2 linked regions of the Thermoleptolyngbya sichuanensis A183 genome follow. The main gene of each other region encodes a partner of the protein of the gene in region 2 in a complex. Links are inferred from orthologs where the notes say so. Each region holds a gene or a part of one and is shown on either strand. Other genes may lie near its edges.

Evidence for each region. Proteins that work in one complex are often made in the same cells at the same time.
Region 1: the proteins of mnmE (region 2) and mnmG are in contact, whole or in part, in a solved structure (PDB 9HIP), measured with the Escherichia coli proteins. The link is inferred for Thermoleptolyngbya sichuanensis A183 from one-to-one orthologs.

What each region holds. Positions count from the first base shown.
Region 1 is NZ_CP053661.1:1,135,300-1,139,723, forward strand. Bases 1,077-3,964 are described here. They hold mnmG (tRNA uridine-5-carboxymethylaminomethyl(34) synthesis enzyme MnmG), read left to right. Parts: upstream 1,077-1,509; coding sequence 1,510-3,420; downstream 3,421-3,964. Other genes in these bases: HPC62_RS04855 (NF041680 family putative transposase), read right to left, coding at 1,077-1,155; miaE (tRNA-(ms[2]io[6]A)-hydroxylase), read left to right, coding at 3,537-3,964. Also shown: more of HPC62_RS04855, read right to left, coding at 1-1,076; more of miaE, read left to right, coding at 3,965-4,130; HPC62_RS04870 (GNAT family N-acetyltransferase), read left to right, coding at 4,146-4,424. UniProt on the Escherichia coli protein: NAD-binding protein involved in the addition of a carboxymethylaminomethyl (cmnm) group at the wobble position (U34) of certain tRNAs, forming tRNA-cmnm(5)s(2)U34.
Region 2 is NZ_CP053661.1:240,290-244,699, reverse strand. What follows is about bases 526-3,399. They hold mnmE (tRNA uridine-5-carboxymethylaminomethyl(34) synthesis GTPase MnmE), read left to right. Parts: upstream 526-1,193; coding sequence 1,194-2,606; downstream 2,607-3,399. Other genes in these bases: HPC62_RS01085 (hypothetical protein), read right to left, coding at 2,891-3,399; HPC62_RS01095 (DUF6671 family protein), read left to right, coding at 526-949. Also shown: more of HPC62_RS01095, read left to right, coding at 83-525; more of HPC62_RS01085, read right to left, coding at 3,400-4,410. UniProt on the Escherichia coli protein: Exhibits a very high intrinsic GTPase hydrolysis rate. Involved in the addition of a carboxymethylaminomethyl (cmnm) group at the wobble position (U34) of certain tRNAs, forming tRNA-cmnm(5)s(2)U34.

The DNA.
Region 1 (4,424 bases), 900 kb from region 2 along the record:
GCCAATCGCTGCCAAAATGCCTGCAAACGCTTGTGCGACCCGACCCGGAGTCAACGTTTCTTGCGGTGCCTGCCAGGGCAAGGGGTGGTCAGTACAGTCCTTTCGCGCTAACCACAACTGCCAACTGAGCAACGGCATCAGGCTGCTCCACTGTTCGGTTGCCGATACAGAACTGAACTGGGGATGTGTCCAATATAGCCTCTGCTTGGCAAAGCGATACCAGTGTTCAATGGCAAAGCGACGGAGGTAGTGCAACCACAGGGTTTCTAACGGAGGCATCTGCTCACCCAGCCAAACTAACCACAAAGGAGCCAAGCGTCGCGTGCTGCTCTGTGTCTCCAGCACCTCCACGCGCAACACTTCCATTGCCCGTTTGGGGGATTTGCGGAAATGGTATGCACTCCAACGACTGACCCGCACTCGTCCCCAGTTGGGATCATCGACTTCAACGGTTTCGACCGGGACACTCCAAGTGTCAGGGTCATTGAGTTTCATCTTATGTCCATGCTTGGCAGGTGCGCCTCGCCCTCGATACGCTGGGGGCGCGCCATAGACACATCGATTGGATGTAACCCGCAGCAGCAAGTCTGCCTCAATCCCTGCCGTTTGGTTGACAAAACTGGCATTGCCGTACCCTCGGTCGTAGATCGCCAACGGACGCACCGCTAACTGCCGAGTCACTTGTTTGAGTTGGAATGCCGCTTTACTGGCGGGTGTTTCAAAGCTGGTGATGCGCTCATGCCGCAATGGTAATGCCCAACTGCCCCTGTCTTCAGCAATCCAGGCTAAGGTACTGTAGTTTTGTCCGGCTATCGGGGCATGTCCTGTTCTGCCTGATAAGGTGCGGTCTTTCAAACGCCTGGCAGCAGGACGGTTCCACCGACTCGCATCACCTGCCAACAACGGTTGCTGCTGAGTCGGTATCTGCTGCACCAACAGCTTCAGCACCTTTGATCGGGGTAGGCGGCTATCGCGCAACGCTTCATAGGTGCTCGACCACTGGCGACGAAAGACAGGACTCTGCGATAGCCTCACAAACGACACGATGCACGCACTCACTAACACGGCATCCATCAGATCAAACAGGGCATCTCTGGCGTTTCCCAAGCTGGCATACAACGTTTGGCGAAATTGCTGAAGTTCGTTGAAAATCATGGGGTCAATGTTGGTTGTACTTCATTGACCTTACGGCAGTCGGTGCTTCTCATTGACTGCCTTCCTCTTCACCATTAGTCCAAACTAAAGTTTTAATTGCTGGTGATATTTATCACAAATCGAAGTGGGCGATTGTCTGAACGCAGGAGAGTGGGCAGGGCGATCGCCCAACTCATGCCCGACCGCGTTAAGTCCCTGCACACGCTGGAAAATCGCTGTAGGATCAAGAATGGAGCAACGCTCGGCTTGGAACTTTGCGTCTGAAGCTTTCTACTGCCCGTTCGCCATTCCATCCTCTGTGCTGCAAGTTCTTGTCGTGCAACCTCCACTTGACGTAATCTGTTCAATCTTGCCGTGGATCTTCAGAGCTTGGTCGATTTTCAAGATGCGTTTGATGTCGTGGTCGTGGGTGCGGGCCACGCTGGCTGCGAGGCGGCGCTGGCGGCGGCCCGGCTTGGTTGTCGAACCCTGCTGCTAACGCTGAACCTGGACAAAATTGGCTGGCAACCCTGCAACCCAGCCGTGGGCGGCCCGGCCAAGTCGCAACTGACCCATGAAGTCGATGCTCTTGGCGGCGAGATTGGCAAAATGGCCGACCGCACCTATCTGCAAAAGCGCGTGCTAAACGTATCGCGGGGGCCGGCAGTGTGGGCGCTGCGAGCGCAGACCGATAAACGGGAATATGCGTCCGTTATGCGCGGCATTGTGGAAAATCAGGAAAACCTGACCCTGCGCGAGGGCATGGCGACTGACCTAATCCTGGGCAAAAACGAGGAAGTCGTCGGCGTGCAGACCTACTTTGGCGTGGCGTTTGCCTGCAAAGCGGTGGTGCTGACGACGGGCACGTTTCTGGGCGGCATCATTTGGGTGGGCAACAAGTCCATGCCGGCTGGACGGGCAGGCGAGTTTGCCGCCACAGGGCTGACCGACACGCTGAATCGCCTTGGCTTTGAAACCGGGCGGCTGAAAACCGGGACTCCGGCGCGGGTGGATCGGCGCTCGGTGGATTATTCTCGACTGGAGCCGCAGCCCGGTGATGACGATGTGCGCTGGTTCAGCTTCGACCCGGAGGTGTGGGTTGAGCGGGAGCAACTGTGCTGCTACCTGACGCGCACCACCGCAGAAACCCATCGGCTGATCCGAGAAAATCTGCACCTGTCTCCGGTGTACGGCGGCTGGGTAGATGCCAAGGGACCGCGCTATTGCCCCAGCATTGAAGACAAAATTGTGCGCTTTGCCGACAAAGAGTCGCACCAGATTTTCATTGAACCTGAAGGGCGAGATATTCCTGAACTCTATATCCAGGGTTTTTCTACCGGGCTGCCAGAGGCGCTGCAAATCCAAATGTTGCGATCGCTCCCCGGTTTGGAAAACTGCGCTATGCTGCGTCCTGCCTATGCGGTGGAATACGACTATCTGCCTGCGACCCAGTGCTATCCCACGCTGATGACCAAAAAAGTCGAGGGGCTGTTTTGTGCGGGACAGGTGAACGGCACGACCGGGTATGAGGAAGCCGCGGCCCAGGGGCTTGTGGCAGGCATTAACGCGGCTCGCTTTTGTCGCAGCGAAGCCATGCTGATCTTCCCGCGTGAGCAAAGCTACCTTGGCACGCTGATTGACGATTTGTGTACCAAAGATCTGCGGGAGCCGTATCGAATGCTGACCTCGCGCTCGGAGTATCGGCTGTTGCTGCGATCGGACAATGCCGATCAGCGCCTCACCCCTCTGGGCCGAGAAATTGGGCTGATCGACGATCGCCGCTGGGACTTGTTCACCCGCAAGCAGGCGCAAATCACTGCCGAAAAAGAGCGGCTGCACACTACCCGCATCAAGGAACACGATGATCTGGGCCAGCAAATCTATGCCGATACGCAGCAAGCCATTAAAGGCTCCATCACGCTGGCGGATCTATTGCGCCGACCCGGTTTTCACTATGGGGATTTGGAGCGCTACGGCTTGGACAATCCCGACCTCAGTCGTGCTGAAAGGGAAGGCGCGGAGATTGACATTAAATATTCTGGCTATTTGCAGCGGCAGCAAAACCAGATCGACCAGATTGTTCGGCAGGCAAACCGCCCCCTGCCGCCCGATTTGGACTATTACAGCATCGACACGCTTTCCAAAGAATCTCGCGAAAAGCTGTCGCAGGTGCGCCCGCTGACGATTGGGCAGGCAGCGCGGATTGGCGGCGTGAATCCGGCTGATGTGAACGCGCTGCTGCTGTATCTGGAACTGCGATCGCGCCGAGTGGAGGCGGTGGGATGAGGAAAGAGGGAAGAGGGAAGAGCGAAGAGGGCTTGACCTTGGCTTGCTGCCTTCTCCTCGTCGGGTCATTCCAACACCCTGTCACGCAGCGTTCTTGTTAATGTGTCACGGAATCTATGCAGGCTGTTAAGACCATCAAGTTTCTCAAGGAGCCGACTTCGACGGCGTGGGTTGAGCAGGCGATCGCCCATCTCGACACCATCCTGCTCGATCATTCCCACTGCGAGCGCAAGGCGGCGGGTGTGGCGTTGAACCTGATGTTTCGCTATCCCTCCAGCGCCAAACTGGTGCGGAGCCTGACGGCGATCGCCCAGGAAGAGTTGGAGCATTTCGAGCAGGTGAACCAGTGGCTCGATCGGCGCGGCGTGGCCCTGGCCCCGCTGTCGGCTCCCCCCTACGGCGCGGGACTGTCCAGCCAGATTCGCCGCCAAGAGCCACACCGAATGCTGGATTCGCTGCTGGTGTCTGCGCTGATCGAGGCTCGCAGCCACGAGCGGCTGGGGCTATTGGCACAACACTGCCCCGATGCAGAACTGGCGCAGTTTTATCGCGGGCTGATGGCTTCGGAGGCGCGGCACTATGGCGCGTATTGGACGCTGGCGGCGACCTACTTTGACCCAGACACCGTGAACCGGCGGCTGGCAGAACTGGCAGAAGTCGAAAGTGCGCTGTTGGCAACGCTGCACCCAGAGCCGCGAATCCACAGCTAGGGGATTGCTGGGGAAATGGAGTGGTGGAGTAGCGGGGAGCAACTGGAGACGGCGCGGCTGTGGCTAGAACCTGTGTTGCCGGATGACCGTTTGGCGGTGTTTCAGGAATTTACTGCGGCGATCGCCACCTTTATGTATCCCAAGCCGCCCCAGGAGATCCGCGAAACCGACGAATTCCTTAGCCATGCCCTGCGGCAAAACGCCAGCGGTACAGATCTGCACCTGACCATTCGGCGGCGCGAAACGGCGGAATTTTTGGGGCTGTGCGGCATCACCCAAATCCAAACCCCCACG
Region 2 (4,410 bases):
GGGGACTGGCGGGATCGGTCATGGCAGGGTAGGTAAGGTAAAATAATGCCTCAGGACTTCACTCCTTCTCTCATGCTTCCCGATGTCTTCCTACTGGTTTGCCGGACGCACGGCTATTTTGGCGACTATGCATCGCAAGGAGGCGGCGATCGCCCCCCTCCTCACATCCGCCTTCGCGCTAGAAATCGTGGTTCCCGATGGGTTTGACAGCGACCAGTTTGGTACGTTTACCCGCGATATCAAGCGGCCGGCAGATCAGCTAGCGACGGCGCGGCTCAAGGCAATGCACGCGCTGGAACATCTGGGGGCAGCGCTGGGAACAGAGTTGGCGATCGCCAGCGAGGGCAGCTTTGGGCCCCATCCGCTGATGCCCTACGTGCCGCTCAATCGAGAACTGGTGCTATTGGTCGATCGGCGGCATGGGCTGGAGATCGCAGGCCACGCCGCTACGCCAGACACCAACTATAGCCATCAGCAGGTAGACAGCCTGGAGGCGGCGCTGAAATTTGCCCAATCGGCAGGGTTTCCCAGTCACGGGCTGGTGGTGATGCCTGCGGCAGAGGGCAGCGACCCCACGGAGATACACAAGGGCATCACGCAGGAAGATCAGTTCCGAGAAATCGTGACCGCGACCCTCAAGCGCCACGGCCGCGCCCATCTGGAAACCGACATGCGGGCCATGATGAACCCCACGCGGATGAAGGCGATCGCCCTCGCAACGCAAGACCTGATCCGCAAGCTGCAACAGACTTGCCCCCAGTGCCACGCGCCCGGTTTCGACGTGGGCGATCGCCAGCCTGGATTGCCCTGCGCCCTTTGCCACGCGCCCACAAGCCTGACGCTAGCCGCCCTCTACCGCTGCGCCCAGTGCGGTTTTACTGAAACCGTGCGCTATCCCGACGGTCAGGACTTTGCCGACCCGGCCCACTGTGCCTACTGCAACCCCTAGCTTGGGCGGAACAGTGATCATTCCAGCAGTCCAATAGCAAGAGAATTTGGACGTTTATGGTGCGATCGCCCTCTAAAAGCGAACTTTAGGGGTGATGTCATTGCATCCGGTTGCCGATGGGGGCCAAGCTGCCGATAGGGGGCGAGTAGCGCATCACAGCGGTTCATCACAGGTTAATCCACCCATTTGCGCGTTTGGGGGCGAGTGCCAGTAGATTGAAGAGAGCGTCCCTTGATTTCACGTCATGACGGCTCCTGCTCTGAAACAAGACACCATCGCGGCGATCGCCACAGCAATCGTTCCTGCTCAAGGCAGCGTGGGCATTGTGCGCCTGTCGGGGGCTGAGGCCGTGGCGATCGCCCGTATCCTATTCCACGCGCCAGGGCGACAGGTGTGGGACAGCCACCGCATTCTCTACGGCCATGTGCGCCAGCCCCAAACCCAGACGGTGATTGACGAGGCGCTGCTGTTGCTGATGCTGGCTCCGCGCTCCTACACCCGTGAAGACGTGGTGGAGTTTCACTGTCACGGCGGCATGATGGCGGTGCAGCAGGTGTTGCAGGCTTGCCTGGACTGTGGGGCGCGGCTGGCAGAGCCGGGAGAATTCACGCTGCGGGCCTTTCTCAACGGGCGCATTGATCTAACGCAAGCTGAGAGCATTGCCGATCTAGTGGGAGCGCGATCGCCCCAAGCGGCCCAATCTGCTCTCGCCGGCCTGCAAGGAAAGCTTGCCCAGCCCATCCGCCAGCTTCGGGCTATCTGCCTCGATATTCTGTCCGAAGTGGAAGCCCGTATCGACTTTGAAGACGACCTGCCACCGCTGGATGAAGCCCTGATCAAAACCCAACTGTCGCAAGTTCTCGCCCAAGTGACGGCGCTCCTCGACACGGCAGACCGGGGCGAACTGTTGCGGAGCGGGCTAAAAGTGGCGATTGTCGGTCGCCCAAATGTCGGCAAATCTAGCCTGCTGAATGCCTGGAGCCGGAGCGATCGCGCTATTGTGACAGCGCTTCCGGGGACGACCCGCGACGTGGTTGAATCGCAGCTCGTGGTCGGCGGCATCCCCATCCAGGTGCTTGACACCGCTGGCATCCGCGAGGCCGAAGATGTGGTTGAGCAAATTGGGGTCGCGCGATCGCGCCAGGCCGCCCAAGCCGCCGATCTGGTGTTGCTCACCATCGACGCTGCCCAGGGCTGGACGGACGCAGACCAGGAAATCTATGAGCAGGTCAAGGGGCGATCGCTAATTTTGGTGGTGAACAAGGTTGATCTGGTGGCTGGGAATGGCGGTGTGGCGGCGTGGGGAAGCGATGGCGCTGTCCCACCTCCTCCGCTCGCTTTGCCAACGGTGTACACTGCTGCCGCCCAAAATCACGGCATCGAAGCCCTGGAGCAAGCAATTCTGACCATTGCCCAGGCCGGCAAGCTGACGGCTGCGAACCTCGACCTAGCCATCAACCAGCGCCAGTCTGCCGCGCTCACCCGCGCCAAAACTGCCCTCCAGCACGTGCAAGACACCATTGCTCAGCAGCTCCCGCTGGACTTTTGGAGTATTGACCTACGGAGCGCCATCCAGTCTTTGGGTGAAATCACGGGCGAAGATGTGACCGAATCTGTCCTCGATCGCATCTTTAGCCGCTTTTGCATTGGTAAGTGAGATTGATTTTGGAGTTTGGGTTTTGGAGTTTGGGTTTTGGATTCTGGATTTGCGATTTTGGATCGCCGGTCAATCGTCTGTGGGGCTTCCAAGAATTTCAGCCGCAGCGTCACGCTTGCGGCTCATTTCCAGTGTCCTGCGGCAATCCAAAGTTCCTGAAACGCCTACTGTTCAGCCTACTGTCCAGCCTACTTAGGACTTACGCACTTGCGATAAATTTCCCAGGTTCTGAACGATTTCTCGCGGGCGCAGCCCGCGAGAAATCGTCCAACTGCTTAGCCCTACTACTGTCCAACCGTTTGCACCGGGGGCATGGGCTGTCCCTGCATCTGCTGCATAATGTGCTGCTGGAGCATTTGCTGTTGCAGGAGTTGTCGCTGGGACATGGGTTGTTGGCGCAGGGGTTGTTGTCGCAGGGGTTGTTGGAGCATTTGCTGCTGCATCATCCGCTGTTGCGCCATCTGCTGCTGGGCCATTTGGTATTGCGCCATTTGCTGGGGAGAGAGCGCCTGCGGTCGAATCTGTTGCGGAACTGGCTGTGGGATCGGTTGTGGAATGGCTTGCGGGGCGATCGCCTGCATGGGCTGCGCGACGGGCTGGGTGTCGGGCGCGGCAGAGGGGTCTGCAATTTGGAGCATGGGCTGGGCGGGCTGATTGGCGGCCTGGGCGATCGCTGCTTCTAGGTCAGTTTTGATCTTCTCTACCCGTGGCTCATACAGCGCTAACAGGCGTTCTGCTTCAAACATGGCGCTGGTGTTGGGTGGCACCTGCTGCAACCGCGCCAGGCCTGCTTCCCAGGTGGCGACTACTGCTTCGGACAGGTCAGGGCGCTTCTGACGAATGGCGTGCTGCTGCCGCTCCCAGGCTAGCTTGAACAACTGCTTGGCTTCGCTGAGGCGCTGTCCGGCTGCCTCTTCTTGCTGAAGCCGGGCTTGCACTAAGGCTAGCTGATCTCGGTAGTCTTGGAGTTTGGCGGTGGCTGTCGCATAAAACGGGCTGGCAACGGGTACAGCCTCAAGCTGCTGAATCGCGGCTTCCCACTGGTTCCGAATCAACTGCCAGGTCTGGAGGTTGAGAACCGGAGCCTCGCTGGCCTGGGTAGCGGCGATCGCCCACTGCTCGGCTTGCCTCAACCCATTCAGCACCTCGTTTTGCTGCTGATATTGCTGGCGCAATTCATTGGATGTTGACCGATGGCGCGACCAAATGGGTACGGTGTCCAGCAGGTCGATCGCCCCAGTGAGGTACTGCTGGGCGGCGGTCAGGTCGGGCGCAGCAGGAGCCTGTGTCACGACGGTAAACGACTTGCTGCCCAGAGATTTTGCCGTTTCCAACTGGGGGCACGCGCCGAAGGTGCAGGGCTGCGTCAGCACGTAGCTGCCCAGAGCCAGCCCGACGGCTCCAATGCCCGCTATCAGAAGGCGATGATCTGCTCCTGCCTCGACACTCTTCTGAGGATTTTGGTGAGGAGTCTGGGCAGATTTGGGGGCTTGTGGAACCGCTTTTTGAACAGCTTGAACAGATTGAACAGGGGGTCTGCTGGTGGTTGGCGGGATCGGCTGAGCCTTGGTGCGGGCAGACGGCGCGACAGATGCAGGCTTGGGAATGGGAATAGTGGCGGGTGGAGCAATTGCCCCGGTTCCCGCAATGGCGCTGGCGGCAACCCCCGATAGCACCGGCTTTGGCGGTGTCTGGTTGAGCGAAAACTGGCGGCGCACGTAGGGCTTGGGCTGACCGACAATCCGCAGGTATAGCCCCACTTGCTGAATCGAGCGGATCTGGAGCGCGTGGATGCGGGCTTCGA